Regions from separate parts of the Fictibacillus sp. 7GRE50 genome, predicted to be linked through region 1. Evidence: riboswitches for the same ligand, from Rfam matches in the RefSeq annotation. Region 1 holds a riboswitch; each other region holds the start of a gene.
What was found. A riboswitch is a leader RNA that binds a small molecule or an ion and turns the genes downstream of it on or off. The one in region 1 is predicted to bind thiamine pyrophosphate.

Region 1 (10,824 bases):
CGTTCTCACGCAATGAACAAATCAAAGAAAAGCTGGGGAGCTAACGTCCAAAAGGTTCGTATTCTTGTGGACGGAAAGCCTAAACGCGTATACGTATCTGCTCGTGCCCTTAAATCTGGCAAAGTTGAACGTGTATAAATAAAAACAGCAGCAACCGCTGCTGTTTTTTTCTTTGCCCAAAAAGCTCTTTGAAGACCAAAATAGATCCAAGTGGACAGTATTTTAAAAAAAGTCGACAGTAAAAAGCTGAAAGCGGACAGTATTTTCTTTAAACTGGACAGTAAATCATCCAATCTGGAGCGGAAAGAACTGCTTTCATAGAACCACTCATAAAAAACAAACAAAAAAAGCGCACAGGCGCTTTTTTTGTTTGTTATCCTTTTTTGAAAGAACCTAAGACGGCACGTACGAAGCCTCCCAAAAATTTAGGAAGTTTAATGGTATAAAATTTCATCTTACCCCTCCTCCAGGCCCATAAAAAATGATAAGAGCTAAACAATAAATACTTTATTCCCCTTTTTATAAAAAGGTGCTTTGGGGCCTGTATTCCGTGATTTTTTAATCACGGCTCTTTACCATCAATATTATGCCGGAGTCAAAAGAATAAGTACCACTTTTATTTACAAGCTCATTGGAAACACATAACGATGAACCAGCCTGAAGTTTAGCTTGGTTTAACGGGTATTTAAATCCCTCTAAGGTGATGCCTGTCACTTCTTCACTTTGAGCCAGAAATGAGATATATGAGTATCTGTGATCTTGCTCAATTTCATAACATCCAGGTAGATGAAGTGAGATCTCATTCCTTGTATCCTTTATCCTTACATCTGCATGATTACTCCGACTTTTAAATAAAAGTTGGATGTTCATCAGTTCGTGATCTAACCTTCCACCAGTCGCACCGAATATGAGTATTTGTTCTGGATTCTGTTTCAACGCCCACTCTAGTGCAATCTCCATGTCAGTGGAATCTTTTTCTGATCGGTATTGATTCACTTTTATCGAAGAGTTCATTATACTTCTTCTCTCATCATCTGAAACAGAATCAAAATCACCAAATGCATACTGTGGAAAGATATCATTTCTCAATAAAAAGAGGGTTCCTCTATCGACACCGATCCAAATATGATCCGATGATAGATCATATGCCTTCAAATCAGGAATCAAATGCTCCGGACCTCCTGCAACTATGCTTATCTTCATGCTGCTTGATGGCGACCGTTATGAGCAGCGTGCAGTAGTTTAGGAGCTGTGTTTGTTAGTAGTATAACGACTAGAGCAGTAATCCCGAAAATAACGACCATGAACGATCCGTTGTATAAGAACGAATAGAGCCATATGTTCATCTCTTCTGCTAGATCACTAAAGAATATAACCCCTGATAATACATGTGAGATCGTTCTTAACAAGCAACCTACGAAAATTCCTATAACCATCAAGAACGTTCTCTTGCTGGCACCTTGAGTGATAGACGGTGCAAATGCCCCCGCAACGCCCGCTAGAGCGAACGCTAACGGATAGTCTAAGATCATCTGTGCTGGATGAATAACATAAGGATTCACAAGAAGCTGAAGCAGTCCTACAGCTAAGCCTGTAAGCACCCCTGCCTTTAGCCCTCTTCTAAAAGCCATTAAAAAGATTGGAACCATCTCTAACGAAACAGAACCACCTTGTGGCCAAGGACCAGCAAATTTAATTAAACCTAAAATCAATGATAAAGCAGACATGATAGCGATTTCTGTTAATAATGATATGTTGTTTGCTTTCATACATGATAACCCCCTATTTTCTATGCTAACAGAAAAACAAAAAAAGCAACCGGCATGTGAGCTCGGTTGCTTTTTAGATTTACATTCAAAAAGTCATACGACTCCACATCCCTACGCAGGTATGATCCAGCTTCAGGTTCAAAGGGTCGGGAGAACACTCCCCTCTCAGCCCTTTAAAGGACTCCCCCTGTGGTTGCTTATTTAATTTTCTTTAATCAATTATACACCACGAATGGCTTTTATTGCATCCTTTAAATCTTTCTTCCCATAAATGGCAGAACCAGCAACTAATACATTCGCACCAGCTTCCACACAAAGACGAGCTGTTTCTGGATTTACACCGCCATCAACTTCAATCTCAACGTTCAATCCTTGTGTTTGTACGAGATCGGACACCTCTTTGATCTTGGGCACTACGCTCTCTATGAATGCTTGTCCACCAAACCCAGGATTAACAGTCATTAACAACACAAGGTCAACATCTTGTATTATGTGTTTGATAGAATCGACTGGTGTTGCTGGATTAATCACCACACCCGCTTTTACACCTTGTTGTTTAATAAGTTGAACCGTTCGATGTAGATGAGGTGATGCTTCAACATGCACAGAAATAATATCAGCACCTGCTTTTGCAAATTCTTCAATGTATCGATCTGGATTTTCAATCATGAGATGTACATCTAACGGAAGTTTTGTAACAGGTCGGATCGCTTGAACAACAAGTGGTCCGATCGTGATGTTTGGTACGAAATGGCCATCCATCACATCAACATGAATATAATCCGCACCCGCTTCTTCTACTGCTTTTATATCATCGCCTAACCTTGAGAAGTCAGCCGACAGAATAGATGGAGCTATTTTAATCATCAGTACCTCCGTTTTTGATCTTTAATTTCTTGTAAAAAACTTACGTAATGGTCGTAGCGGAACTTTGGAACGACTCCGTCCTCTACCCCTTTTTTAACTGCACATTTCGGTTCAGACGTATGTGAGCACCCTCTAAATTTGCAATCGCCCCGAAGCTCGTCCATTTCTGGGAAGTACATCGATAAGTCTTCCGCTTCAATATTTAAGAAATCTAGCGAGCTGAACCCAGGCGTGTCAGCAACTAAGCCATTACCAAAGAGAATGAGTTCCACATGACGAGTCGTGTGCTTCCCTCGGCCTAAATGGCTTGAAATCTCATTTGTCTCAAGCATAAGCTCTGGATTGATCGCATTCAAAAGGGAAGATTTACCAACTCCAGACTGCCCTGCAAAAACGGTAACTTTATCTTTGAAAAGTGGATAGAACATTTCAAGACTATCATCTGTTTTCGTCGAAGTTGGAATGACTTCATAACCTAATGTTTTGTACGCCTCTATATAATGGTTGATTTCCTCGATCTCTTCAGGTTTCTGTATAAGATCCATTTTTGAGATACAAATAACAGGTAAGATATCGTTCGCTTCAATATGAACAAGGAAGCGATCTAATAAAAGCGTGCTAAAATCCGGTTCAGTAGCTGAAAAAACTAGAATGGCTTGGTCCACGTTCGCGATAGGAGGACGAACTAGCTCGTTTTTGCGTTCCTTCACATCAAGAATGTATCCATCTGTAATGTTGCTTGACTCGTATTCTACCCAGTCCCCTACCAATGGATTTACTTTCTTTTTGCGAAAATTACCTCTTCCTCTGCATTGGAAAACTTCGGCCTTACCATTTTCCTTAACGTAATAAAAACCAGCGAGCGCTTTAACAATTCTTCCTTCAGGCATGCTTAATCACCATCGTCCCCTTCCTCATCATCATTATTATCATTACTCATTCTTGCGTTAGCACTTTTGGCATCATCATAATTTATCGTCTCCGATTCCTCTTCTTTTCCGTTGATATATACAACGTAAGAAGCAGAACCTCCCTCAGCGATCGTCAGAGGCAGCTGATATTTCTTTTTGTCTGTAATCTGTTCTTCAACAAAAACTTCATTTGAAGCGTTTTTATCGGAATATACAATTCTTACTGTAACTGGTTCTCTTCTGTCCTTCTTATCTAGCTTAACTTCGATATCCTTTGTCACTGTACGGTCTTCGGCGGGTGGTTCCTCTTCAGCAGGAGGCTCTTCTGATTCTTCTGGGCCATCAGAAAGAACGACAGAGATCGTTGCTCCTTTTTCTACTTGCGTAAAAGGAGATGGATTTTGCGAGATCACTCTTCCTTTTTCGACCGTATCAGAAAACTCTTTTGAAAATTCAACGGTAAGACCAGCATTCTCAGCAAACGTATTTACATCTTGTTCTGTCGCACCTATTAAGTTTTCAACTTGAACAGTTGGTGTTCCAGAACTAACCGTTAGTGTAACTTCAGTTTCTGCAGGTGTTACTTTTTCATCACGATCTGGACTTTGTTCGAGTACCGTACCTTCTGGCTCAGTGTCTGATTCTTCATAGTCGATATTGATTTGTGAGAAGCCATCTTCTTTCAAACGTTCTTTCGCATCTTCTATATTATAGCCTTCTACATCAGGCATATTTTCCTTTTCAGGTCCTTTTGATACGAATAACGTAACGATTGCTTGCTGTTTTACTTTTGTTCCTGGAGATGGATCCTGCCTTACTACAAGACCTTCTTCAATCTCGGGATCAAATACTTCCTGCCTTTTCACTTCAAGTCCTTCGGCTCTCAAGCTATCAAAAGCATCTACATATTCTTCTCCCGCTACATCTGGAACACTGACTTCTTCAACATAAAAGATAGAAGGCATCATCGTGAAAGCAGCTATTCCCGCACCGCCTAACAAAAGAAGTGATATAAGTAAAATAAGCCACCAGTTTCTTTTCTTCTTAGGTTTTTCGGGCTTTTTCTCTTTTTCTTTTTCTCTTTCTTCTTCTGCTTTCTTCACAGGTGTTTCGATTGGTGGCACGACTATAGGAGGAATGTACTTTGTTTTCTCATCTTCCTCGTTTTCTTCGTTCCACTTTTGTTCATACATACGGTCTGGATCTAACGCTGAACTCATATCCCTCAACAGTTCATCAGCACTGTCATATCTTTTTAAGGGATTTTTCGCCAACGACTTTAAAACAATATTCTCCACACTCTGTGGGATTTCAGGATTCAATCTTCGTGGTTCGATCACGTTTTCTTGGAGATGTTTTAACGCAACCGACACCGGCGAATCTCCAACGAACGGAACTCTCCCTGTAACCATTTCATAGAGTACTGCTCCGAAAGAATAGATATCAGATTTTGCGTTCGCGATACCGCCTCTTGCTTGTTCAGGCGAAAAGTAGTGAACAGATCCAAGAATAGAGTTTGTATGCGTGATCGTTGCTGAAGTAATAGCGAGCGCAATTCCAAAGTCTGTTAACTTTGCTGTACCGTTATCAGTAATTAATATATTATGCGGTTTAATATCGCGATGAATGATTCCATGATCATGAGCGACTGCCATACCTGAAACGATCTGCTTCATAATATGCAGAGATTCTTCTACCGAGATTTTGCCATGTTCTTTTATGTATTGCTTTAGTGTTTTTCCCTGCACATATTCCATCACGATAAAATAGATCTCTTCATCTTCTCCAACATCATAGATACTCACAATGTTCGGATGGTTAAGACTCGTTGCTGATTCAGCTTCTCTTTTAAATCGTCTGATGAAATCTTCGTCCTTATTAAACTCAGATCGTAGTACCTTTACTGCTACATCTCTATCTAATATTAAATCTTTTGCTCTATAAACGATGGCCATTCCGCCGTCACCGATAACTTCTAAAAGCTTGTAGCGGCCACTGACTCTTTTTCCTATCATGTTATTGCTTCCCCTTTTGTTTCTGTGTCAGAACTGTTCTGTATAAGGATAGCAGTAATGTTATCTTCTCCACCGGCATCTTTTGCCCAAGTGATCAATCGTTCTACCTTCTCGGTAACGGATTCCATTTGATCTTCAAACACTTCTTGAAGACGTTTAGAAGATACTTTATCTGATAGACCGTCCGAACAAAGCAAAAGATAGTCACCATTGTGCCAAGTGATCGTATTAAACTCAGCTTCTACGGTTTCATCAGTACCGACAGCTTTCATGATCATGTTTCTTCTTGGATGAATCTCTGCCTCATCCTCTGTAATCTGACCAGATTTCACTAGTTCTTGGACTAGTGAATGATCATCCGTTACTCTTTTCAGTTCCCCATTCGAATACAGATAACATCGGCTGTCACCGATATGCGCGACTGTAATTTCTTTATTCGTACCTAAAGCAGCCACAACCGTAGTTCCCATACCTCTAGTTTCAGGATTCTCCTGAGAAAAATCAAAAATATGTTTATTCGTATCTTTCAAAACGTTCTGGATCCATTCTTTCACGTTTTCCATGTTTTCTTCAAATTGAGACCATGCATCTTTCATCACTTTAAGGGCTTCTTGGCTAGCGATATCTCCTGCTTTATGTCCACCCATTCCATCTGCGATAACTGCAAGAAAGTGTTCACCCTTTGTGAACACTTCCCCGCTGTCTTCATTATGCTTCCTTACCATTCCAACGTCTGTTTGAAAGGCAATTTGCATCTTCCCGTCACCTCGTCTCTTCTTTACGTTCCTTCGCACGCAGCTGACCGCATGCAGCATCAATGTCATGTCCTTGTTCTCTTCTGATGGTGGCATTAATGCCTCTGGAGGTTAACGTCTCTAAGAACTTGAAAATTTGTGTTTTCGGTGTTCGGACATAGTCTCTTTCTGGTACATAGTTTACTGGGATAAGATTTACGTGACACTTAATATCTTTGATTAAGTCTGCTAGCTCGTTCGCGTGTTCTACGGAATCGTTAACTTTACCGAACAATCCATATTCAAACGTCACACGGCGTCCCGTCTTTTTAATGTAATAACGAATAGAATCCATCAATTCGTTTAACGGATACATTCTGTTTACTGGCATCAATCGGCTTCTCGTCTCTGTGTTCGCCGCATGCAGGGAGATTGCAAAATTGATCTGCATGCCTTCGTCCGCAAACTTGTAGATGTAAGGTACAACACCACTCGTGGAGATCGTAATATGGCGAGCTCCGATATTAAGGCCTTGATCGTGGTTAATAATCTTCAGAAACGACATGAGCCCTTCATAGTTATCAAAAGGCTCACCGATACCCATAACAACTACTGAACTTACTCTTTCTTCTGTTTCATCTAGCGCGCGTTGAACTTGAAGCACTTGAGCGACGATCTCACCAGCTAGAAGATTACGTTTAAGTCCGCCTAGTGTGGAAGCACAGAACGTACAACCTAGGCGGCATCCTACTTGAGTTGTTACACAAATACTATTTCCATATTCATGTCTCATAAGAACCGTTTCGATCGAATAACCGTCTTGAAGCTCGAATAAAAACTTAATCGTGCCGTCCGAAGACTCCTGACGTACGACTTCTTTTAATGGTTTGATATAAAAGTCTTTCTCGAGCTTTTCACGAAGACCTAAAGGAAGGTTCGTCATTTCCTCAAAAGAAGACACACGTTTTTTATACAGCCATTCAAAGATCTGTTTTCCTCTGAACTTTGGTTCTCTTATATCAGTAAGCCACGCTTCTAACTCATGAAGTTCTAAAGAAAAGATAGAAGGTTTAATATTTGGTTTTGTTTGTTTCTCTGTTAAAGGTTTAAGCATGTTTCTCACCACCTGTTGTCTTTTTTCTGTATGCTGCTATATAGAATCCGTCACTATTAAAATAATGAGGCATGATCTGAATATCTGATCTACCATCTATTATATAGGATTTTATGTTATTCGGCATTTTTTCCGCAAATTGGGAATCCCACTCGAATTCTGGATGGTTTGATAAGAACCAATCTGCAACGTTATCGTTTTCTTCTTTATCAACTGTACACGTACTGTATACGAGCAGTCCGCCATCTTTGACCATATCTGAAGCAGCATGCAAAATATCTCTTTGAATGTTCGTCAATCTTGTCACATCTTCTTCTGTTTTAGACCATTTCAGATCAGGCTTTTTACGAATAACTCCGAAACCGCTGCAAGGCGCATCTACGAGAACTCTATCAAATGTTCCTGATTCAAACTGATCAGATACTTTTCGTGCATCTAACACGGATGCTTCAATATTTTCAAGTCCAAGACGTTCTGCTTGTCTTTTGATCAAGTCAATCTTATGAGAATGAAGGTCTAATGAAACTACCTTTCCTTCTCCTTGCATCATTTCTGCCATATGTGTTGACTTCCCACCTGGTGCGGCGCAAGTATCAAGAATCGTTTCTCCAGAAACAGGATCAACAGCCCGTGCCACTAACATTGAACTTTCATCTTGGATCGTTACGAGACCTTGTTTATAAACATCAGTTGCTGGTAGATAGCCTTCTTTAACGATGATACCTTCAGGAGACAATTCTCCTTCTTCAGCGACAATTCCTTCTTCTAATAGAAGCTCCAAAACGTCTTTTCTATTGCTTTTCTTCGTGTTCACCCTTGCAGTCACAGGAGAAGCTAATAAGTTAGATTGTGCCATTTTCTCCGCATCTTCTTGTCCGAACTGATCTCTCCAGCGGTCAAACAACCATTGAGGCATACTGTATGAAAGAGCTTCTTTATCAGCACCTTCTCCTGCAATTTTATCCATAGCTTCTGTTCCTTCTCGCTGAAGTTTACGTAAGATACCATTTACGAGACCGGCAAGTCCTTGGTTTCCTCGTTCTTTCGTTATCTCTACAGCCTCATGAATGATCGCATGATCAGGAACTCTATCTAAATATAACATCTGAAAAAGAGATAGCCTCAGTAAAGAAAGAACCCAACGGTCTTTTTTCTTGATCGGTTTGTTCAACAATTGATCCAAATAAAAATCAATCGTGTTTTTTCTTTGTATCGTTCCGTACACGATGTTTGTCAAGAGTGCTTTATCTACACTCTTCATATTCGAGTTCTGCAATGTTTGATTCAGTTGTAAATTACTATAAGCCTGGTTCTGTTCTATTTTAAGTAAAACGTCCAGGGCAATCGCTCTAATGTTGTTATCCAACTCTACTCACCTAATCTCAAGCCTTTTGAAACGCTTGCTCCTTTAAGATAATCACTTGCTAACATTCTCTTTTTTCCAGAGGGCTGCAAATCTGTAATGATAATGCTTGTTTTGTTTCCTGTTGCGACCTGAAGACCTTTTTCGTGAACACCGATTACAGTCCCAGGCACTCCATCAGTACTTGTTTCTTTCTTTTCACCCCACCATACTTTAAGTGGCTGTCCGTTCAAATACGTATAAGCAACCGGCCATGGGTGTAGCCCACGAATGTGGTTATAAATTTCTTCACCTGACAATGTCCAATCAATCTTCTCTTGATCTCGCGTGATATTCCATGCAAATGTAACTTCCTCAGCCACTTGTGGCAAAGGGGTTAGTTTTCCTTCAACAAGTTGAGGGATGGTTTCAGACAATAACTTTGCACCGGCTGCACTCAACTTATCGTGCATTGAACCAACGTGATCATTTTCTTCGATTTCAACTTCAACTTGGGTAAGTATATCACCTGCATCTAATTTTTCAACCATATACATGATCGTAATCCCGGTCTTGGCGTTTCCGTCCATGATACTTTTATGGATTGGAGCACCTCCACGATACTTTGGAAGCAATGATGCATGAACATTGATACATCCATGCTGAGGTGTTTCAAGAATCGCTTTTGGTAAAATCTGTCCATATGCTGCTGTGACGATTAAGTCTGGTTGAAGAGCGATGATGTCTTCATAGTCTTCTCGCAGTTTAATAGGCTGATACACAGAAATTCCATGTTTTAAAGCTTCCTCTTTAACTGGAGTCTGCTTGATCTCTTTTTTTCTGCCAACTGGCTTGTCAGGTTGTGTGACAACACCAACGACATTGTAGCCATCTTCAACGAGCTGACGAAGAACGGGTACGGAAAAATCAGGTGTTCCCATAAATAATACTTTCATGTTTATCCCTCCAGTTCTTCCGTCTCGTAATATTCGATTACTTTTGATGTGAACAAGATACCATGCAGATGATCGATTTCATGTTGGATGGCACGAGCAAGAAAATCACTTGCTTTTAATGTAAACTCTTTTCCGTTTACGTCGTAAGCTGTAACGATAACTTCAAAAGGACGTTCAACTTCACCAAATAATCCCGGGAAACTTAAACAGCCTTCAGGCCCACTTTGGCTCCCAGAAGCTTTTTTTATAACCGGGTTGATCAGAACTAGCTGACCCGTGTCATCACCGATATCTACAACTGCGATCTGTTCTGCAATTCCAACCTGAGGTGCAGCGAGTCCAACTCCTTCTGCCTCATACATCGTCTCGAACATATCTTTAACTAACGTTTTTAAATTTTTATCGAATGTTTTAACTGGTTCACATTCTGTTTCTAACACTGGATGTGGATGTTCTACAATTTTAAGAATGGTCATTTTGTATCTCCTTAACTAGCTACATAAGTGTTTGGGCGTTTAAATCACCCGTTATCTGAAGATCTTTATTCTCTTTATCGTTTTGGAAATGAGCAATAATCTCTTCAAACCAGGTTCTTAGCTCCGGCTCATTTTTGTATTTTATCATGACCTGATAGCGATATCTATCCTTCACACGTGCAATGGGTGAAGTTACAGGTCCAAGAAGCAGACTATCCGGTGATAACCTCTTCGATAGGTAGGTTGCTGCTTTCTCGCTTGCTTCAACCACTTGCATGAGATCGAGATGACTGAACGTTAACAAACCTAAATAATAAAAGGGTGGATATTGATGAAGTTTTCGCGTTTGCATCTCTTGATTATAAAAGGAGTGAAAATCGTGCTTGGATGCTAATTGAATGCTGTAATGCTGAGTATCGTATCCTTGTACAATAACCTTTCCCTCTAGTTCGTGTCTGCCTGCACGGCCACTCACTTGTGTGAGAAGCTGGAAGGTTTTTTCTGAAGCTCTAAAGTCTGGCAGATGAAGCATCGTATCAGCAGCCAAAACACCTACCAATGTTACTTTAGGAAAATCCAGCCCTTTTGCGATCATCTGTGTACCGAGCAGGATATCAGCTTCACCGTTTTCAAATGCCGT
Region 2 (10,824 bases), on a different contig from region 1:
TGGCAGCGTATCTGTTAGTTAACATTGCACTGTTTCACATTTTACCTGCTTCAGAAATCGTAAGACTAGGAGAGAATTCTGCATCATCAGCAGCAACGATCCTTTTTGGACCACTAGGCGGGAAACTAATAGCAGTCGGCATCGCGGTATCCATATTTGGTTGTTTGAACGGTAAGATTTTAACCATTCCACGCGTTCCTTTTGCTATGGCAGAAAGAAATCAGCTTCCGATGGCAAAAACGTTCAGCTCAGTCAGTGAAAAATATGGAACTCCTATCGCTGCTACGTATTTGCAAGTAGTGATTGCTATTATGATGATGATTGTTACAGATCCAGATTATCTATCGGAAATGGCTATATTTGCGGTTTACATCTTTTATATATTTGCTTTTTATGCTGTGTTTAAACTGCGTAAACGCAATAAAGACCAAAAGCGAGTCTATAGCGTACCGTTATTTCCAGTCGTTCCTATTTTCGCGATCTTAGGCTCTTTGTATATTGTTGTCGCGACTATACTCAACGACCCTATTGATAGTTTTACGGCAATCTTTATAACTGTTGCTGGACTGCCCGTTTATTACTGGCTAGAGCGTAATAAAAAACAAGACTCTTTATAAAGGAGATCTTGTTTTTTTGCATGATAAAACCCGCCTAAAACAATAGGCGGGTTATTCAAATAATCGTTTATACGCTTAATAGTTCTTTCATTTCACGATAACGTGAAGATAGACTAGCTGGTGATACGCCATACTTTTTAGCCGTTTCTGCTTGAGTTGAAGCGATACCTCTAATGTCTTTTGAGACGAGGTAATCAAGAGCAGCCGCATAGATCTCTTCTTTACGGATAGCAGGCTTACTTTCTGTAATGTACTCGCTCCAAAGCTTTTCTGCTTCTTCAACAACTTCTGTCTCAGCGTTCGCTTTAACGAGTTCAGTTACAGCGTTGTATTTTTCATCTTTCAAATCCGTTGCTTCTTCCGTTTTTTCAACTTTTGACGTTGTTGTAACAGTTGCTGTGTTCTCAGGTTGAGACTGAGGCACACCAGCACTAATATCAATCAAAGAGAGCTGAAGTACAGCAGGGAACTCGCTTCTAAATATTTCGTTCGCATCGCTTTGTGGCTGAATATCTTCTATCGCAGCTTTTAACGGTGGAAGTTCAGTCATAGGCATTTCCACATATCCAACATAAAACTCATGGTTGATGCCGTTTGAAACGAGTGTTCCAAGTAGAGCACTTTCTGTTTTTGGCTTTTCAGCAGCATTGATTGTTACATCATACACAGCTTCTGTCCAAATATCCTGTACGGTAAAGATGAATCCTGTCTTCTGCTCAATTACTTTATAAAGGGATGGTGAAGCTGTTGTCCAACCAGCTAGTATTTCCGCGACTTCTGGTTTAACAGCGTTCTTCACTTTCTCTACATAAAGTTGTACAGGCGTTTTATTATCCTTAATCTCTGAGCAGAAAATTTCCCAACAAACTGCAATATTTGCGTATGTTTGTTCTTGCTCTTTAGCCACAGGGTACTTTTTCACATACTTGGATGTACGTTCAGCTAAATCCTGCTGATAGTTCTCCAAGGCATATTTGATGAGTCCTTCTTGATGGAAGGATACTTCACGTGTTTGCTCTTCTTTATGTAAGCAACATTTTTTATATTTTTTTCCGCTGCCACAATAGCACGGATCATTTCTTCCTATCATTGACATGCTATTCCTCCAGTAAACCACTTACTTATCCTGTACATACTAGCATAAATCGGTTTTTTTTCAAACTACAAATCATCAGACACTATTTTATCACAAAAATGTCTCAGAAAAAATCATTCAATAGGTTGGTTTTTTTGGGAACTGAAACCTTTTTCTTCTAAAAAGCGTCTAAGCGAAAAAGGGGGTATCACGATATGTGGAAAAAATGGAAATTGTGGGTATTTGTTGCTGTACTTCTGTTGAGTGCATGCAGCAGTGAGAGCAGTTCGAAAAGTGATAAAGCTATAGATCAAGATAGTGGTGGGACACAGTCAGAAGCCAAGGTAGAGAGTTCATCAGAAGAGGGAAGTAGGAATGGTGAATCAGATAATGATAAAGCGGAACAGCAACTAAAAAACCAAAGGAAAGTAATTTATAACGCTGAACTCATGATCGCAGTGGATAAATTGCAAAGCTCGATGGAGACTGTTCGAGAAACGGCAGAGAAGACAGGCGGATATATCGTTGAGTCTACTACTAGTATAGGTGAAAAGAATGATGAATCTGGTGTGATGGTTGTTCGTGTGCCGATGAAAAGTTTTCGTGTGTTTTTAGATGATGTTCGAAGTTTAAGTAAAGGAACACCATACGAAAATGTTACTGGAGAAGACGTTACAGAAGAATATGTTGATCTGACTTCACGGTTGAAAGCAAAGCAACAAGTTAGGGAACGTCTTGAGGCTTTTATGAAGGACGCACAGAAGACAGAAGACTTATTAAAGATATCTGGTGACCTAGCTGCCGTACAAGAAGAGATAGAACAGGTAGAAGGGCGCTTAAACTTTTTGAAAAATCAAAGTGATTACTCAACGGTTACGATACAATTTGAAGTGAAAAATTTAAAAGCGCAAGAACTTCAAACAGAAGGGTTAAATACGTGGGCAAAAACGAAGGTGCTTTTTATGGATACGGTGAACTTTTTAATGTCTGCGATTTCATTAATTGTAGTGAGTATTTTAGGATTAGCACCGATTTGGCTGATCGTAATTATTGTGGTTTATGTATGGTGGCGGAGACGAAAAACAGAACAAAAGAAAAAGCCGGAATCACCGACAACTATGTCTTAAGAGATGTGTGTTTAACTTGTCAGTAACTGGGACGTCAGAAACACCCTCTGCAGCACGGATGATCCGTTTGCTGAAAGGGTGTTTTGGCTCTTACGGCACCTTTTAAGTGGTGTGCCGTTTTAAAGCACTAGCTGAGAAACGCTTTGTATTCTGCGCTTAATTTCATAAAACGTTCTTTATCTTTTGTATCCAAGGCAATGTCAATTTCTCTCTCATAATACGCTTTGTAATAATTGTGAAGGGCCTCATCTAATACCATTTGGGCAATAAGGCTGAAGGCAAATGGGTCTCTTTTTTGTTGTTTGTATTGCACCATCTCATTTTGGTTCTTGTTAAAAGAAGTGTTTTTGTCTTTCATCCTGTTTCCCTCCTTAAAATTATCTCCCTATCCAATTAACCTTTTATGTTTCTAGGTTTCTACTAGTATACTGAGCAAGATGCCTAATGACAACCATTTTATTTGAAAATTCTGAAAAAATTTATACATTGTATCTAAAGTGCTATGTTTTCACCACCTTTTGGAAAAAATGTTAATGATTTGTCATTTTTATTTCTGTTTGCTGCTCTTTGTTACAATTGTTTAAATTCTATTTTTTTTATGTTGTAATAGTGTGTTAGTTATTATTTCCCCGTATTTAAAGATGGTTAAACTTTTTGAAACACGTAACCTAAAAATAATTGACATTATTGTTTATGTATGAGTAGGATTGTGTTAACTCAATAATGTCATTTTCGCTAGGGGTGCTTATTTTAAGCTGAGAGAAGGTTATGACCTTCGACCCTTTGAACCTGATCCAGTTCATACTGGCGTAGGGAAGCGGTGTGGATAACAGTTTCCTTTATGAAATGAAATTTTAAGCCACCCGCCAATCAGCGGGTGGCTTTTTTTGCATTAGGAATTAGGAGGTAGATGAATATGGGACAACTGATAAAGGTAAGTAAAGCACTTACGATTGCAGGATCAGATAGTGGCGGTGGTGCAGGTATTCAGGCTGATCTAAAGACGTTTCAAGAATTAGGCGTGTATGGTATGTCGGTCCTTACGGCAGTCACTGCACAGAATACGACAGGCGTTCAAGGCGTATATCCAGTTTCTATAGAAGGTTTAGAAGCTCAGTTAGCGTCTATAGGCAGTGACTTGACGCCGGATGCGATAAAGACTGGAATGCTCTTTTCAGGTGATTATATTGAGAGAACAGCTTATATGATAACTAAATTCGGATGGAAAAACGTAGTGGTCGATCCAGTTATGATCGCAAAAGGTGGGGCAACATTGTTAGGAGAAGAAGCATTACATGCTATGAAAACATGTATGCTACCGCTCGCGAAGATCGTCACACCAAACATTCCTGAAGCTGAAGCATTAACAGGTATAACGATAAACAGCAGCGAGGCTAGAGAAGAGGCGGCAAGAGTTTTGTTTGATTCGGGTGCTGATCATGTTGTAGTAAAAGGCGGACACTTTGGAAACGGTGAATTTGTTTCGGATCTCGTATTTAATGGCATAGAGATGATTGAACTTGTAGAGAAGCGGATTCAAACGAAAAATACTCACGGAACGGGTTGTACGTTTTCAGCAGCATTGGCTGCAGAGCTTGCATACGGGAAAAAGGTCGATAGTGCGATCGTGCATGCTAAGAAATATATACAGACCGCAATTGAACATGGAATCGATGTTGGTTCAGGTCATGGACCGGTCAATCATTTTGCCTATAGGAGGATTGCACATGAACAATACTAGGATACAAGAATGGAAAACGTTTGTTTCACAGATTAGAGCAGAAAAGCCACTCATTCATCATATAACGAATAATGTCACCATGAACTTTCTGGCCAATGGAGTCCTCTCAGCAGGAGGGAGTCCAATGATGGTGCATGACGCATGTGAAGTTGAAGAAGCTGTAGGGGTTGCCGATGCGTTAGTCCTGAACATTGGAACAATAGATGAAGCTTCAGCAAAATCTATGATACTCGCACTTCGTAAAGCATTGTACGCTGAGGTTCCAGTTGTCCTTGATCCAGTAGGAGTAGGTCTATCATCATTCAGGCAAGAGCTCGTAAAGAAGTTGTTGTTTGAATATTCAGAATTTAAGGGGGTCAGACCCCGAACAATTCTGACAATTTGCGGAAATGCTGCTGAAATGCAGTTTCTGGCTGAAGGGGCTTGGGAAGGAAAAGGTGTGGATGGTGATTTGGCGACGTCTGAAGATGATCTGATCAAGCTTGCGGGGGCTGCGGCAAAGCAAACAGGCTGTCTTATCGCCATGACTGGAAGTAAGGATGTTATTTCAGATGGTGAAAAAGCTATCGTGCTTTCTCATGGGGATCCGATGCTTTCTTATGTCACAGGGACAGGATGCTTTGCTACCTCAATGGTAGCTCTATATCAAGCCAACCTGAAAAAAGAAGTCACGAAGGAGACAGTAAACATGCCAGTCTTAGAACGAACCGCATTAGCTATATTAATGCTTACTAAAGCGGCAGAAGAAGCTGTTAAAACTGCTCAAGGACCAGGAAGCTTTCAACAAAATCTTCTTGACCAGCTTTTTCAGTTAGAGACTACCCATGAAATATTTCATGAAACAATCCACTGGCAAGATCACATGTTGAAGGAAGGGGCAAATAGATGAGAACCAAAGCTAAAACACGTTTAGAACAAAATCTATCACTTTATTTTGTAGCTGGAACGATGAACTGCAGTTCACCAGAAGATTTTTATCGTATTCTCTTGCAAGCGATCGAAGGCGGGATTACTGCCTTTCAGTTCCGGGAAAAAGGTGTGAACTGTTTAAGTGGTCAGAATCAGTTAGAAATGGCAAATCGTGCAAAGAAAGTTTGTGAAGAACATGATGTTCTTTTTATCGTGAATGACGATCTAGACTTGATGAAGGCGGTTGATGCAGATGGCCTTCATGTTGGTCAGACAGATGGAAAGCTGGATATCATACGCCGTGAAACAGAAGGTAAACTATTAGGTGTTTCGGCACATACTCTAACTGAGGCAGCCGACGCTATCAAACATGGTGCGGATTATATCGGCGCAGGTCCGATCTATCAAACGTCCACAAAAGCTGATGCGAAGATTCCGGTAGGAGTTGATTTAATCAGAGAACTTCGCAGCAACCAGATAAACGTCCCACTTGTTGGGATCGGTGGAATCACACTTGAAAACGCGAGTAAGGTCATTGAAGCAGGTGCTGATGGTGTTGCAGTTATCTCAGCAATCAGTGGTGCAATAAATCCTACATCCGCTTCCGTTAATCTGCTTCATTCTATCCATCGTGCAAAAGAGAATCGTAAGTGAAGATTTCTGTCCAAAAGATTACTGTAATGGCGATGTTGGTCGCAATTGGGACAATCTGTTCTCATTTGTTTTGGATTCCTGCTGGGGTGGCAAAAGCGTTTCCCGTTCAGCACGCGATCAACGTGATGGCAGGTGTGACACTTGGACCCATTCCGGCAGTTATTATAGCTTTTAGTATCGGCTTGTTGCGTAACTTATTTGGAATCGGTTCATTGCTTGCTTTCCCAGGAGGAATGATCGGGGCATTTGTAGCAGGGTACCTTTATAAAAAGGGAAGAAAGTATGTCTTTGCCGTTATAGGCGAATGGATAGGGACAGGGATCATCGGAGCTATTATAGCAGTGCCAGTAGCTACAGTTTTTCTAGGAACAAAAACTGGCGCATTCTTTTTTGTCACTCCTTTTTTAGTCAGTTCAATTGTGGGTGGAGTAATCGGTTTGTTAGTCATCCGTGTACTTCATAAAAATGTTGCAGCAAAAAACTGGCTAAGATCGAACCAAGAAAAATCTGTATGAAGAAAGGCACCAGATAGGCCTCCACATCGTACACTATGTACTATCAACCGGTGAATAGGGGGCCGATATGATGAAAAAACGTCCAAAACGCTGGGTGTATACAGAAATGGTTCTCATGTTCTTAGGACTACTTTTGGCTATTTATAACGGTAAGACTTGGGAAAGTCCAACTGTATTATTTTCAATCTTGATGGTGATTTTTATTTTTCGTGCAGTAGAGCGAAAAATTTTTAATCAAAAAACGGAATTTTGGTTGAACGCAGGAATGGCCACGGTCTTTTTCATCCTTGGAATCGGACCGTTCGTATAAGGAGTATAAAAAAAGCAGGCTGAAGAGAAGTCAGTCTGTTTTTTTGTTTCTTTCTATAGGCAAACGTATATTTTTTTCAAATCTTTGACAAAATGACGAGTAACGTAATAAAATAATTTTACGTAAAGTTATATTTTTACGTCAGGTCAAATAATGAAGTGAGGTGATGAGAGTGAATAGGAATCAAAGCATGCCAGAGACGTTTATTGTCACAGAACCAGAACAAGCAGCTGCGCTATTGCATCCTGTAAGATCTGAGCTCATAAGTTTGTTAAAGGAGCCGCGTTCTGCGACAGAGCTATCAAAAAGAATGAACGATTCCGCTCAAAAAATGAATTATCATCTTAAAGCACTTGAAAAAGTAGGCCTTGTAGTACGTGCAGGCACAAGGAATGTAAGAAACCTTGTAGAAGTTCTATACGTAAGTGTCGGCCGTTCGTTTTTATTGTCAGATTCACTAGGTCTCTCTGCTGACACGATGAAAAAGCTCCAAGATCAAACCGCTCTTGCTCATGTGTTATCACTCACTGAGAAGATCAAACGAGATGCCATTTCCTTAATGGAGCAGTCGGAAGATGAAGAGATACCAAGCGCAGTGATGGAAATGGAACTAGCACTTTCCAACGTTGAACACCGCAATCATTTTTTGCAGGAATATGCAGATATGCTCACCACTCTCATTCAAAAACACCACAAACCGAACGAAGAGAATGCAAAGATGTACCACGTTTCAATGGCGATGTATCCAAAACCTGAAGGAGGCGGCACAACGTGAATAAGGAGAATAAAAGTACGGTTATCCCAATCAATCGCGAAGCAGCAAGTGATGATACTAACATCATTCCTATGAAAACAGAAGTACAGGTTACAGAAACAGAAACGGTACAGGAACCAGCTAAAATTATTTTTATCACATCAGGATTTGGAAAAATACATGTTACACCAAAAACAAATACAAACCCGATGGCAATCGCAGCCTAACTAGGAGGAAGACAGATGAATCTAATTCCAATGGTAGTAGAATCTACAAATCGCGGAGAGCGGTCTTACGATATTTACTCACGCTTGTTAAAAGATCGAATCATTATGCTGGGGAGCGCGATCGATGATAACGTAGCAAATTCCATCGTTGCTCAATTACTCTTTCTAGCAGCTGAAGATCCTGACAAAGACATCTCCATCTACATCAACTCACCAGGAGGTTCTGTTACTGCGGGGCTAGCGATCTATGACACGATGCAATTCATTAAACCCGATGTTTCGACTATCTGCATCGGCATGGCGGCTTCAATGGGAGCTGTTCTCATGGTAGCTGGTGCAAAAGGCAAGCGTTATGCGCTTCCGAACGCAGAAGTGATGATACACCAGCCGTTAGGTGGAACACAAGGGCAGGCATCAGATATGGCGATTCACGCGAAACGCATCTTACAAACACGCGAGTTGTTGAATAAGATCATTTCTGATCGATCCGGCCAGCCGATTGAAAAGGTGGAAAAAGACACAGACCGTGATTATTTCATGTCTGCAGAGGAAGCATTAAAATACGGGATCATTGATAAAGTGATCGAAAAGATCTAGAAATTGAATAAGAGCAAGGTAAGAAGCCAGCCATGAACCATGGGCTGGCTTCTTGTATGGGGTCAGTCCCCAAACAATTTATTTCCCGTGTTGTTTTGAGATTTTCTTCGCGGGTGTTTGCTTCATTTTGAATGTAAAATACGTGCGATTTCGTTTTGGTCTATCTGAATATGGTAATCTAATGTAAGTTACATAATTTAAAAGTGTATGAGCTTTTAAAGATAAACGAAAGAAGGAATGAAGGATGTCAGCTCCAACAGGCAAGTCGATAGATTCATCTTCTAACCAACAAAAAACGATCTATTCCATTCTTTTTGCCATAAGTTTTGTACATTTATTAAACGATTCCATGCAGGCTGTTATACCAGCTATCTTTCCAATTTTAGAGAAATCAATGAATCTGACTTTTACTCAGCTTGGATGGATTGCTTTTACTTTAAACATCACATCTTCCATCATGCAGCCGGTGATTGGTTGGTATACGGATAGAACAACTTCACCTTATATACTCCCAGTTGGAATGATGGCGAGTTTAGTAGGTATGCTGGGGATCGCGTTTGCGGATTCCTTTTATATGATTATCATTTCAGTTATTGGTATTGGTTTAGGCTCTGCTGTCTTTCATCCTGAAGGGTCTAGAGTCGCTTATATGGCAGCTGGAAACCGTCGAGGACTAGCACAATCCATCTATCAAGTCGGAGGGAATACAGGGAGCTCACTGGCCCCTGTGATGACTGCGCTCGTTTTCGTACCGCTCGGACAGTTCGGAGCTGTATGGTTTACTTCGCTAGCGGCTATCGCTATCTTCGTATTGTTTTATGTTTCCGGCTGGTATGCCAAACAGCTTGTTCATTTCCCGCGTGTTCAAAAGCAAACCGGTGAGAAAAAGAAAATTGATAAGAAACGAAAAAACCAAGTTATCGGAGCGATGGCACTGCTCGTCTTTTTAGTTTTTGCACGTTCTTGGTACTTCTCTGGAATCGGCAACTATTATCAATTTTATTTGATCGATGATTATGGACTTACTATTAGACAAGCACAAATCTACTTGTTTGTTTTCATGGCTTCAGGTGTACTTGGAACTTTCTTTGGAGGACCAATCGCAGACCGGTTAGGAAAACGAAACATGATCTTTTGGTCGATGGTCGGGTCAGCACCACTCGCTTTACTTCTACCCCACGTAGGGTTATGGGCTGTTATTCCTTTGTTTTTCTTGATCGGCTTTATCTTGAACACGAGTTTTTCGGTGACTGTCGTATATGCCCAAGAGCTTGTACCTGGTAGAATCGGTATGGTATCAGGTTTGATCGTTGGTCTGGCGTTTGGTATGGGAGCCCTCGGGTCGGTAGTGCTTGGTAAGGTCGCTGACGTGACGAGCATCTCAAACACGATGTTCTTGATCAGCTTCTTACCGTTAGTCGGATTGTTAACGGTCATGCTGCCTACAGATAAGACTCTTGAGAAATGGTCTTCTGGGGTCTGACCCCAAACAAAGACATTTCTCTTCAATATGTCTTTCTCACAAAAACAAAGCCCCCTGTCTCTTTAGAGACAGGGGGCTTTGTTTAGTTATTCAATCGTCTATATCTGGCACTTGCGAACATGAATATGCCATATGAGATAAAGCCGAGTGATACGATTGCAAGAAGCACTGGACCAAACGGTTGTGACGCAAGCTCCAAGAGTGCGCCATCCAAACCCCGAGTCTCTTTTGGATCAGCAAGTATAGCCGTACGAACTAGAAAGAACGCAATAATCATAAAAACGATACCGCGGGCAGCCATTCCAAATGTTCCAATATAACCGCTCCATCGCCATTCTTTTTTATTCATTTCATTCTTCTTTAAGTCGCGTTTAAATCGATGTGTAAAGGCTCGAAACATAAATACGATTCCTGTTATGGCAAAAACAATACCTCCAATAGCGACTAACAGTTGACCAAAAGGCTGTGAGAGCATTTGTGCAGAAAGCGTTTGGTAAGTTTCATCAGAAGATTTTGCTCTTGCACGAAACAATATGCGTAAAGAACTGATACACATGGCGATATAAACGCCTGCAATAATTAAAAAACCTAACCTATTAAACCATCTTTTCCAGTCATGCTTCACACATTCAGGATCGAAAAGAGCTTTAACAATCTGCCAAAAAGCAAACGCACTCAAGCCTAAGGAAAGCAAAATCAATAATATTGGACCAAAAGGCTGTTGAGCGATCGTATAGAGTGCTCCGTTTGAACTTGCTTCACTCGGATGCTTTCCAATAGACATGATTAAAGCAAGAATGCCGATAATGATGTAA
Region 3 (10,824 bases), on a different contig from region 1:
CCTGTTCGTCCAAGTTGTTCAACACTTCTAGCTCGTCTTCGTTTTCCTTGTTGCGTGCAGGATCATATACAAACATCTTTCCATACTCTTCTTCTACACTTTTGTTCACATTGATAAAATACTTCATTCACACAACACTCCTGTTTTTTGATTATGTAACTGTTATTCCCTAGACACGTTGTCATCAGACATATAAAGGCACAAAAAGGGAAGATAACCTATAAAAATTGTACAAGCACGACTCGTCATATTTCGAACTTTGTCCCGATATGATGTAGAGAGAGCCTGACAAGCACAGGCTTATCAAGCGGAAAGGGAGTTGGAAGTTATGAAAACTGCAGGTTCTTGGTCTCATTCGTTAAAATTTCTTTTGTTCAGTGCAGTTGGTATTTTCATGTTCTTCATTCCGATCACAGTGAAAGGAAAGTCATCGATCCCACTCGATCATCTTGTAACATGGGTGAGAGATACAGCGGGTGAAGCTGTACCGCTTTATGCATTGCTCGTCATATTGCTCGGTGCTGTTTATCCGTTCTACAAAAAAACGTGGAACAAAGACCGAGTCATGACCACCTTCTCATTGCTAAAAGTTGTGGGACTCGTTGCAGCTGTCCTACTTTACTTTGAATGGGGTCCGAGCTGGTTAAGCGATCCGAACATGGGACCGTTCTTATTTGAGAAACTCGTGATCCCTGTTGGGTTGCTCGTTCCACTCGGCGCTGTCTTCCTTGCCTTTATTGTAGGATATGGTCTGATGGAGTTTATTGGGGTGCTCGTGCAAAAGATCATGAGACCTATCTGGAAAACGCCGGGCAGGTCAGCGGTTGATGCCGTCGCTTCATTTGTCGGCAGTTATTCGATCGGTCTACTCATCACGAACCGCGTGTTTAAAGAAGGAAAGTATACGGTGAAAGAAGCAGCTATCATTGCAACTGGTTTCTCTACCGTTTCTGCAACGTTCATGATCATTGTGGCAAAAACGCTAGGTCTGATGGAAATGTGGAACACCTACTTCTGGACGACGCTTGTGGTAACTTTCTTAGTAACGGCAATCACAGTGAGACTTCGTCCGTTAAGCAGAATGGATGATACGTATTCTGGTGGGGAAGGTCAGCCGGAAGAAGAGGTGAATGAGAAATACTTGCAAACGGCTTGGCGAAACGCGATGGATTCATCTCAGAACGCCCCTGCATTCTTGACTAACATTTGGTCTAATTTAAGAGATGGCTTTCTGATGGCGATGAGTATATTGCCTTCCATTATGAGTGTCGGTTTAATCGCCCTTTTGTTGGCAGAATACACGCCTGTCTTTGACTGGCTGGGTTACGTTTTCTACCCGATCACATGGGCGCTGCAGCTTCCCGACGCTATGCTTGCGGCAAAAGCGGCTTCCATCGGGGTTGCTGAAATGTTCCTGCCTGCACTCTTAGTAGCGGAAGCGGCGCTTGTCACGAAATTCGTAATCGGTGTCGTATCCGTAGCTTCCATTCTGTTTTTCTCAGCTAGTATTCCTTGTGTACTCTCAACAGAAATCCCAATCAGTGTTCCAAAACTACTAGTTATCTGGTTCCAACGCACGGTGTTGGCATTGATTATAGCGACTCCGCTAGCTTATTTATTCCTATAAATACTTTTACTGGTTGTTATGAAAGCCCTTTATCGATAGAATAGTAGTATATAAAAATTAAATAGTCATTACCACTAGGGGTGCCTTTGTTAAGGCTGAGATTAGAGTGAACTTTAAGACCCTTGGAACCTGATTTGGTTAGAACCAGCGTAGGGAAGTGGTGTGTGGATCAGATACTTCGCTATAAATTCTTAAAACTGTGAAACCACCTCTTTGCTGCATAAAGGAGGTGTTTTTTTATTGTGGAAAAACAGCTTCATGTAATTACTACGGGAAGGCAAAGTGATGAAGAGTTGGTTAAGATAGCGATACTCATTCATCCGTACATCACGGCGCTGCATGTACGAGAAAAAACAAAGTCTGCCAAAGAAGTCAGTCATCTTATCGAACGTCTGCAGAAAGCTGGAGTGCCTCCCTCTAAAATTATCGCAAATGATCGGGTGGATGTAGCGCTTTGTACAGGTGTAAAAGGTGTTCAGCTGACACACCACAGTTTAGATGTGTCACAAGTGCGAAGAGCTCTGCCTGAAATGCTGATCGGCTGCTCTGTTCATTCTGTTTCAGAAGCACAGGATGCTGAACAAAACGGCGCCGACTTCATCATGTATGGTCATATTTTTAAAACGGACTCCAAACGTGGTGCAGAGCCAAGAGGGTTAGATCAGCTTCAACGTGTGGTAGATCAAATCACAATTCCGGTCATCGCGATCGGAGGCATTACACCAGAAAACGTACGGAATGTCATCGGAACAGGTGCATCTGGAATCGCCGTGATGTCAGGCATTTTAGAAGCAAAATCACCACTACAAGCGGTGAAGCTGTATAAACAACAACTGGAGGTGTGGGATGCGCACAACGTATGATGCCATCATTATTGGAGGCGGCGTGATCGGCTGTTCCATCGCCTATGAGCTTTGTAAACGAAACAAACGTGTGCTGCTTCTTGAAAAAGAAACAATTGGGAGCAGGGCTTCAAGTGCTGCAGCTGGCATGCTCGGTGCAGAGATGGAGTTTGAGACCGATCATCCACTCTATCTGCTCGCAAAAGAGAGTCGGAATGCCTTCACCCCTTTATCACAGGAGCTTTTCGATGTTTGTGGGATAGACATCGAACTGATCCAGAAGGGGATTTATGAACTCGCGTTTACAGAGGAAGAAGCGGATGATTTAAAAAGAGAAGCGGCCAAGCGTCGAGATCAAGATGAAGAGGTTTTCTGGCTTTCAGCTGAAGAACTGATCATAAAAGAACCCGCATTATCCTCACTTGTAAAGGGAGCTCTCTATTTTGAAAAAGATGCTCAAGTGTCACCTGTTAAGCTTACTCGCGCCCTTTATCAGTCCGCAAAAATTCTCGGTGCCGAGATAAAAGAGCGTACGGAAGTGGTTGAGCTTCTCCAAACCAACAACAGAGTGACAGGTGTCGTAACAACGAAGGAAACGTTTCATGCTGATTCCGTCATAGTAGCTTGTGGGGTGTGGAGCTCGGAGATAGAGCCTTCACTAAAAATGGTGCCTGTAAAAGGGGAATGTCTTTCTTTTAAAACACAGCGTCCACTACTCACAGGTACGGTAAAATACAAAAACTGTTACCTCGTTCCAAAGCGAGAAAACCAAATTTTTGTTGGCGCGACAAGTACACCACACGTCTTTGATGAAGAGGTAACATTTTCAGGTCTCTTTGAATTGATGGAGAAGGCGAAACAGATCGTTCCTGAACTAAGTGGTGCTCATTTTGAAAAAGCATGGGGAGGCATCAGGCCACAAACGCTATCCGGTCAACCCTATATCGGTCCTTCTCCACATAAAGAGGGGCTCATTCTTGCAACGGGGCACTATCGAAACGGCATTCTGCTTTCCGCTATAACTGGAAAAAGGATTGCCGACCATATTGAAAGCGAGGTATATCAATCGTGAAACTTATGATAAATGGAGAAGCGGTCAAGGTGCCAAACTCTTTAGAGTCAATCACAGATCTGCTGAAGCACCTTAACTTACATGACCAAGTGGTGATTGCGGAAGTAAACGAAGAGATCATCAATAATCAAAAACAAAGTGAAACTCAAATAAAAGAAAACGACAAAATCGAACTTGTTCGATTTGTTGGCGGAGGTTGATTGTATGTTAAACATTGGACACTATTCCTTTTCATCTCGATTACTTTTAGGTACAGGCAAATACCCGGACTTTAAAACACAAAAAGAAGCGGTAGAAGCTTCTGGTTCTGAGATTTTGACGTTTGCAGTTCGTAGAATGAACATCTTTGAAGAAAGCCAACCAAACTTTTTAGAGATGCTTGATCTGAAAAAATACACATTGTTACCGAACACAGCAGGTGCGAAAACGGCAGCAGAAGCAGTACGCATTGCAAAACTGGCGAAAGCATCAGGATTATGTGATATGGTAAAAGTAGAAGTCATCGGATGCGACAAAACGCTGTTGCCGGATCCAGTGGAAACGCTTAAAGCCACAGAAGAGCTATTAAAAGAAGGGTTCATCGTGCTTCCTTATACGTCAGATGATGTGGTCCTTGCTAGACGATTAGAAGAGCTTGGTTCACATGCGATCATGCCTGCGGCTTCTCCGATCGGTTCCGGGCAAGGAATCATCAACCCGCTTTATTTGAAATTCATTATCGAACAAACGAAGGTTCCGGTTATTGTTGATGCAGGGATCGGCAGTGCGAGTGACGCGATGATTGCGATGGAGCTTGGAGCAGACGGTGTGCTGTTAAATACTGCCGTAGCGGGTGCGAAGGATCCTGTAAAGATGGCCCTTGCAATGAAAATGGCGGTAGAAGCCGGGAAGCTAGGGTATGAAGCGGGAAGAATCCCGAGAAAAGAAACGGCAACAGCGAGCAGTCCTTTAGAAGGGTTGAGTGTGAAGTGAATGAACGTTATTCAAGACAGGAATTATTTAGCCCGATCGGTATAGAGGGGCAAGCAAAAATACGGACAAAAAGCGTGCTGATCGTTGGCGCAGGCGCTCTTGGTGCAGGAAACGCTGAAGCTCTTACTCGTGCAGGTGTGAAACGGATTGTTATCGTCGACCGCGATTATGTAGATTGGACGAACCTTCAGCGTCAGCAGCTCTATTCGGAAGAAGATGCGAGAAAACAGCTGCCAAAAGTAGTCGCTGCAAAAAATAGATTGAACCAAATTAATTCAGAAGTCGATATTCAGGCACATGTGATGGACATGGGGATTGAGGAAGCAGAAGAACTGATCTCGGGTATCGATCTGATCATGGATGCGACCGATAATTTTGAGACGCGTTTGTTGATCAACGATTTGGCTCAGAAATATGAGGTTCCGTGGATTTACGGGGCGTGTGTTGGAAGCTACGGCATTTCTTACACGATTTTACCTGGAGATGGACCGTGTTTGAACTGTTTGCTCGATAAGATTCCGGCGAACGGACAAACATGCGATACAGCAGGAATTATCTCTCCAGCTGTACAGATGGTCACCGCTTATCAAACAGCCGAGGCGTTAAAGATTTTAGTAGAAGACTATGTATCCATCAGGAAAAAAATCGTAACATTCGATACGTGGACCAATCAGCACGTTCAATTAGGGATGGGAAAAGCGAAGAAGGTAGATTGTCCATCTTGCGGAGCTAACCCAACATATCCTTATTTAGAAAAAGGCGCTGCGTTAAAAACAGCTGTTCTTTGCGGTCGGGATACTGTTCAAATCCGTCCCGCTCATACGATCGAGATTGATTTAGAAAAGATGGAGAAAAGATTATTGCCACATGGTGACGTTCGCTGTAATCCTTATTTACTGGAGCTTCAAAGTGGCAATCACCGCCTCGTTCTTTTTAAAGATGGACGGGCACTTGTTCATGGAACGAAGAATACGGCAGAAGCGAAATCTCTGTATCATAGATTTATAGGGTAAGAATTTTTATAATGAAGTATAGGAGGTGATTTGATTTATGGAGTTTTTTGATCTGCTGTATCAAACGGACGCATTAGTTTTATCCATTAGTATCGCACTAACGTTCATTATAGCTAAGCAGCTTTCGGTCGTTCATCGATCTCTTGTTCATAGATCAAATCACCATGTGAAGCAGGACAGGCTATGTTACGAGAAGAGAATGACCGACTCTCACCTCGTTCAAAACTATTGCTTCATTCGAGACGAGATCGCACGGACAATGTTTAGAAAAGAAACGCCAGATGATAAAGAAGGGCACGTTTACTCCTTGTTTGCTTAGATTTTTTAAAAAACAAGGAGGAACAAATTTGAAGAAATATATATCCATTCTTTCATTGCTAGCGATTTTTCTATTATCCGGGTGCAATAACACACCGATTACAGCAGAAAGCCCAGGTGTGTGGAACCATTTTTTCATCTACCCGTTTTCAAAGCTCATTCAATATGTGGCGTATCTGTTTAACGATAGCTATGGGATTGCGATCATCCTCTTGACGATTGTGATACGATTCCTGATCATGCCGTTAACGTTAAAACAAACGAAAAATCAGGAAAAGATGAAGGAAATTCAGCCGGAGATTCAACAGCTTCGTGAAAAACACACAGGCAAAGATCGAGAATCTCAAATGAAATTACAGAATGAACTGATGGCTGTTTATAAAAAACATGAAGTCAACCCGTTATCGATGGGTTGTTTACCGCTATTGATTCAGATGCCGATTTTGTTTGCGTTTTATTATGCAATCATCAAAACGAAAGAGATCGCATTGCACAACTTCCTTTGGTTTAACTTAGGCACAGCAGATCCTCTGCATCTGCTTCCGGTGTTAGCGGCTTTAACAACGTTTATCCAATATAAAATGAGTACAACAGAGCTCGCTGCTTCAAATCCGCAAATCAAAATGATGGGTTATGTGATGCCGATCATTATCTTATTCTCGGCATGGAAGCTTGCTGCCGTTCTGCCTCTTTATTGGATGGTCGGGAATGTGTTTTTAACGATTCAAAATGTGGTGCTGCAGAAACGGAAGAAGAAAGCAGCTTCTGCTAGTTTGTAATAAGAAAACGACCAGATTTTTTTAATCTCTGGTCGTTTTTTATGTTCGTATGATGCACCCTTTATGCCGCGTGTTTTTTGCGCAATCTTTTGTTCCGAATCTCTTCAACAGCACCAGATCCTAAGAGGACACCTGTGATGATAAGCAGAAATCCGAAAACATGCTGAAACAAGATCTGTTCACCTAAAAAGAGATACGCACCCACAAGAGCGAAAAATGGATTCAGGTTAATAAAGATGGAAGCTTCTGATGCTCCGATTTTACCGATGGCCTCATTATAGAGCATATGACCGACTGCTGTCGCAATACAAGCTGAAGCGAAATAGATCAGCCATAGCGAAACGGTCGAATTCTCAACAACTCCTGCAAATCCTTGTGGCTCTTCGATCAATCCGATTACGATCAGGAACAGTGAACCGATCACCATCATGTAGCCGGTCATGAGTCGTGGATCTAACGTGTGCGCCACGCGCTTGATTAGGATAAAACTTACAGCTTGCGTGAGAACAGATAATAAAATGTATCCATCACCGAACGAGATCCCTGCTACCTGACTGTTTCCTTCTAAAACGATGAATGCAACACCTGAGAACCCGAGAAGAAGTCCGATCGATTTTAAGAGCGTAAGAGGTGTTCCTAAAAACGAGATGGCAAGAATAGTCGTTAGAAGTGGCGACATTCCCATGATCAACCCGCCGTTCGTGGCTGTTGTTTCGGTTAAGCCGATGGATAGAAAATAATGATGCGCAACAACATTAAAGATGGACGCTAGAAAGACATACCAAAACTCTTTTTTTGTAAGCCAGCGAACTTTTTTTATTATAGAGAGAAGCAGAAATACGGTTAAGCCCGCAGTTAGAACACGAATTCCAGTGATTGTAACAGGCAAAAAGTTCGTAACCAAAATTTTCGTCGCGGTTACGTTTAACCCCCACACCACCATCACTAGGAATAAAATCACATACGTCCGATACGCTTTCATTATGTCATCTTCTTTCTTCTGCTTTTTACTTCATAAAGTAAAGTATTTCAATGATTTTAATTTCCATTGTACAGCATTCAAAGTGGATTTACAGGTAAAAAGCTTACAAATTTTAGATTGAGGCGAAATGACCATATCTACTTTAAAAGGTAGTCTGCTATAGTGGGAGAAAAAGATTTTGAAGTTGTTGATAAAGGGTCTGTCAGGCTACATATTGTCGAATCGCCTTTATTTTTGATTTTAGACTTAATTGGGAGCTGTTTAGACTTAATGCGTGGCTGATTAGACTTAATCTGCTATGAAAACGACCTTATTGAACCCCCAAACGACTTAATCTCAAAAAAAGAGGTGAACCTCACCATGCAAAGAGTTAACCCGTATGTACTTTTAGTGATCGCAAACTTAATATGGGGCGGGAATTTTGTGATTGGACGTGCGATAGCGAGCAGTTTACCGCCAGTAACACTCTCTTTTTTGCGATGGTGTACCGCATTTCTCATTTTTCTTCCGTTCGCAGTCCCATTTTTACGAAAAGAATGGCCGATGCTAAAAAAACACTGGCAAGTCGTCCTTATCTTATCGATCACTGGGATCACGGGCTTTAACACGCTTTTATACATTGCCCTGCACTATACGACGTCAATAAATGCATCCATCGTTAACACATCAACACCGATTCTGCTCTTCCTATTGTCGTTTGTTTTTCTCAAAGAGAAGCTTAACACCAAACAAATGGCAGGAGCGTTACTTTCACTCGTTGGACTTCTATTTATTATCTCAAAAGGCTCAATCACCGTTTTACTGCAGCTGTCGTTTAATAAAGGTGACTTGATCGTGATTGGGGCTGTTATCTGCTGGAGTATTTATTCGCTTCTTATTCGAAGATATGCGGGGATTCTCCCTACATACAGCACGTTTGTTGTAACGGCATTTCTTGGCATCCTCATCTTGCTGCCATTTTCAATAGTAGAGATGCAAACTAAAGAAATTGTATGGTCATTAGCTACTATCGCAACCATTCTTTATACGGGAATCTTTGCATCGATCGTTGCGTTCATGTCCTGGAATACAGCGGTAGAGCGGGTGGGGCCGAGTAAAGCTGGAGTCTTTTTGAACCTGATCCCTGTGTTTGCTGCGATCTTTGCTGTTCTTTTTATCGACGAATCGCTCGCATGGTATCAAGCAGCTGGAGGTGTGCTCGTTATACTAGGTGTTTTTATCTCAACACGCGTTACAAAAAAAGAAAAGCATATACAAAAGGCAAGTAGAAGCGTTAAAGTGATAAGTAAATAATTTACAAAATTAACGAAACTTTTCTTATGATTCACTCGTATTAGAATGTGAAAAGAGAGAGTTATGATAGGAGGAATTGGGGAGCACATGACAACACATACGTTAGAACTTAAGAACTTAACGAAAAAGATCAAAGGCAAGACCATTGTGGATGATCTATCGTTTTCTGTAAGAGAAGGTGAGATTTTCGGTCTTCTCGGTCCGAACGGAGCGGGTAAGACGACAACGATTCGAATGATCGTTGGGCTGATCTCTATTACGGACGGAGACGTTCTGATTAACGGTGACAACATTCGAGGTAACTTTGAAAAAGCGATGGAACGCGTTGGTGCAATCGTTGAAAACCCGCAGCTGTACGATTATATGACAGGCTATAAAAACCTCATGCAATATGCGAGGATCATGCCGGATGTGACAAAGGAAAGAATTGACGAAGTCATTGAACTCGTTGATTTGAAGTACGCGATTCACGATAAAGTAAAAACATACTCGCTTGGTATGAGACAGCGACTGGGTGTAGCTCAGGCACTTTTACATAAGCCGAACGTGTTAATCCTGGACGAACCGACGAACGGACTCGATCCACAAGGAATTTATGATCTTCGTAACTATTTGCGTCTGCTAGCAAACAATGGAACTTCTGTAATCGTATCTTCACACATGCTTGCTGAGATGCAGATGATGTGCGACCGTGTTGCCATTATTCAAAATGGAAAACTGGTCCGTATCGATGAAATTCTAAACCAGGAAGACGAAGCCGATGTGAAGGTTCACTTCCAAATCGAAGGCGACGTTTCGCAGGCAACACAAGTACTTATCAAAATGAACGAAGAGCTGAACGTCACAGAGTCGGGACAGGAACTAATTGTCCAAACATCGGACGTACGATCCATTGCAGAACTTAATAAACAACTTGTTCTAGCAGGCGTGCTCGTTGTGGGGATCCAACGCAAAACGAAGACGCTCGAAGAACGATTCTTAGAAATGACAAAGAAAGGGGGAGATCTGAATGAAGTGGCTATCCCTGTTAACGAATGAGTGGATTAAAATCTTTAGCCGCATGCGCACATGGATCTTCCTTGCCATTCCAATCGTTATCATTATCGGTATCGCTGTTTATGACAAAGCAACAACAGATGTTGAAGTAAATGAAAATTGGAAGCAAGAACTGACGCAAACTGTTAAGGATGACCAAAAAGCGCTGGATGAAGCAAAGAAAAACAACGATAATGAAATCTATATCGATATGTTAGAATCAAACATCAAGCAGAACGAATACGCCATCGCTAATGATATCTCTCCTTATGAAACAACTGCATGGCAGTTCATGAAAGACATGGCTTGGATCTCAATCTTTATCGGTTTGTTTGTAATCGTAGTGGCTAGTGATATCGTATCGAATGAATTTGCAAAAGGGACGATCAAGATGCTTCTGATCCGCCCTTATAGCAGGTGGAAGATTCTTTTATCTAAATTCGTTGCCACGCTTGGCTTTGCGTTCTTGATGTGGCTCGTTGTCATCTTAGTGACATGGCTCGTTGGTGGCCTTGCCTATGGATTTGGAGGCATGGATCAGTCGTACTTGATCACAGCAGAAGATGGGCAAGTGAAAGAAAGACTGATCGTGGAGTACGTGTTTGCTAACATTGGAGTAGAATTTATCGAATTAACAACACTCGTAGCCATGTCATTCATGATCTCAACTCTGTTCATGAGTAACTCGGTCGCAATCGGAGTGGCAATGTTTACGATGTTTGCCGGAAACATTATTGTTACACTTCTTGCTACAAAAGACTGGGTAATCTACACATTGTTCGCCAATATGGACCTTAGTGTATTGATCGATGGACAGAACCAGATGGTTAAGGATTTAACGCTGCCGTTCTCCATTAGTGTGCTCGCGGTATACACGGTGATCATGCTCGC

Region 2: another riboswitch for thiamine pyrophosphate. It lies ahead of thiD (bifunctional hydroxymethylpyrimidine kinase/phosphomethylpyrimidine kinase); the one in region 1 lies ahead of thiT (energy-coupled thiamine transporter ThiT).
Region 3: another riboswitch for thiamine pyrophosphate. It lies ahead of tenI (thiazole tautomerase TenI); the one in region 1 lies ahead of thiT (energy-coupled thiamine transporter ThiT).

What each region holds. Positions count from the first base shown of each region.
Region 1 is NZ_JACZDW010000003.1:442,155-452,978, forward strand. It holds gene rpmB (50S ribosomal protein L28) at 1-138, shown strand, start outside; gene spoVM (stage V sporulation protein SpoVM) at 374-454, opposite strand; gene IHV12_RS13445 (thiamine diphosphokinase) at 559-1,203, opposite strand; gene thiT (energy-coupled thiamine transporter ThiT) at 1,200-1,769, opposite strand; TPP riboswitch at 1,861-1,967, opposite strand; gene rpe (ribulose-phosphate 3-epimerase) at 1,989-2,636, opposite strand; gene rsgA (ribosome small subunit-dependent GTPase A) at 2,636-3,526, opposite strand; gene pknB (Stk1 family PASTA domain-containing Ser/Thr kinase) at 3,529-5,562, opposite strand; gene IHV12_RS13470 (Stp1/IreP family PP2C-type Ser/Thr phosphatase) at 5,559-6,317, opposite strand; gene rlmN (23S rRNA (adenine(2503)-C(2))-methyltransferase RlmN) at 6,325-7,410, opposite strand; gene rsmB (16S rRNA (cytosine(967)-C(5))-methyltransferase RsmB) at 7,403-8,776, opposite strand; gene fmt (methionyl-tRNA formyltransferase) at 8,779-9,708, opposite strand; gene def (peptide deformylase) at 9,711-10,184, opposite strand; gene priA (primosomal protein N') at 10,204-10,824, opposite strand, start outside.
Region 2 is NZ_JACZDW010000002.1:80,612-91,435, reverse strand. It holds gene IHV12_RS07505 (APC family permease) at 1-617, shown strand, start outside; gene IHV12_RS07500 (YecA family protein) at 685-1,713, opposite strand; gene IHV12_RS07495 (DUF4349 domain-containing protein) at 1,908-2,819, shown strand; gene IHV12_RS07490 (IDEAL domain-containing protein) at 2,947-3,177, opposite strand; TPP riboswitch at 3,547-3,652, shown strand; gene thiD (bifunctional hydroxymethylpyrimidine kinase/phosphomethylpyrimidine kinase) at 3,748-4,560, shown strand; gene thiM (hydroxyethylthiazole kinase) at 4,547-5,449, shown strand; gene thiE (thiamine phosphate synthase) at 5,446-6,123, shown strand; gene thiW (energy coupling factor transporter S component ThiW) at 6,126-6,638, shown strand; gene IHV12_RS07465 (hypothetical protein) at 6,706-6,948, shown strand; gene IHV12_RS07460 (winged helix-turn-helix domain-containing protein) at 7,121-7,723, shown strand; gene IHV12_RS07455 (hypothetical protein) at 7,720-7,929, shown strand; gene clpP (ATP-dependent Clp endopeptidase proteolytic subunit ClpP) at 7,945-8,526, shown strand; gene IHV12_RS07445 (MFS transporter) at 8,771-10,009, shown strand; gene IHV12_RS07440 (DUF1206 domain-containing protein) at 10,092-10,824, opposite strand, start outside.
Region 3 is NZ_JACZDW010000001.1:1,101,695-1,112,518, reverse strand. It holds gene IHV12_RS05420 (hypothetical protein) at 1-127, opposite strand, end outside; gene IHV12_RS05415 (YjiH family protein) at 329-1,627, shown strand; TPP riboswitch at 1,694-1,800, shown strand; gene tenI (thiazole tautomerase TenI) at 1,870-2,490, shown strand; gene thiO (glycine oxidase ThiO) at 2,474-3,541, shown strand; gene thiS (sulfur carrier protein ThiS) at 3,547-3,741, shown strand; gene IHV12_RS05395 (thiazole synthase) at 3,746-4,513, shown strand; gene IHV12_RS05390 (MoeB/ThiF family adenylyltransferase) at 4,510-5,526, shown strand; gene IHV12_RS05385 (hypothetical protein) at 5,564-5,845, shown strand; gene yidC (membrane protein insertase YidC) at 5,874-6,623, shown strand; gene IHV12_RS05375 (DMT family transporter) at 6,685-7,605, opposite strand; gene IHV12_RS05370 (DMT family transporter) at 7,966-8,898, shown strand; gene IHV12_RS05365 (ABC transporter ATP-binding protein) at 8,986-9,936, shown strand; gene IHV12_RS05360 (ABC transporter permease) at 9,908-10,824, shown strand, end outside.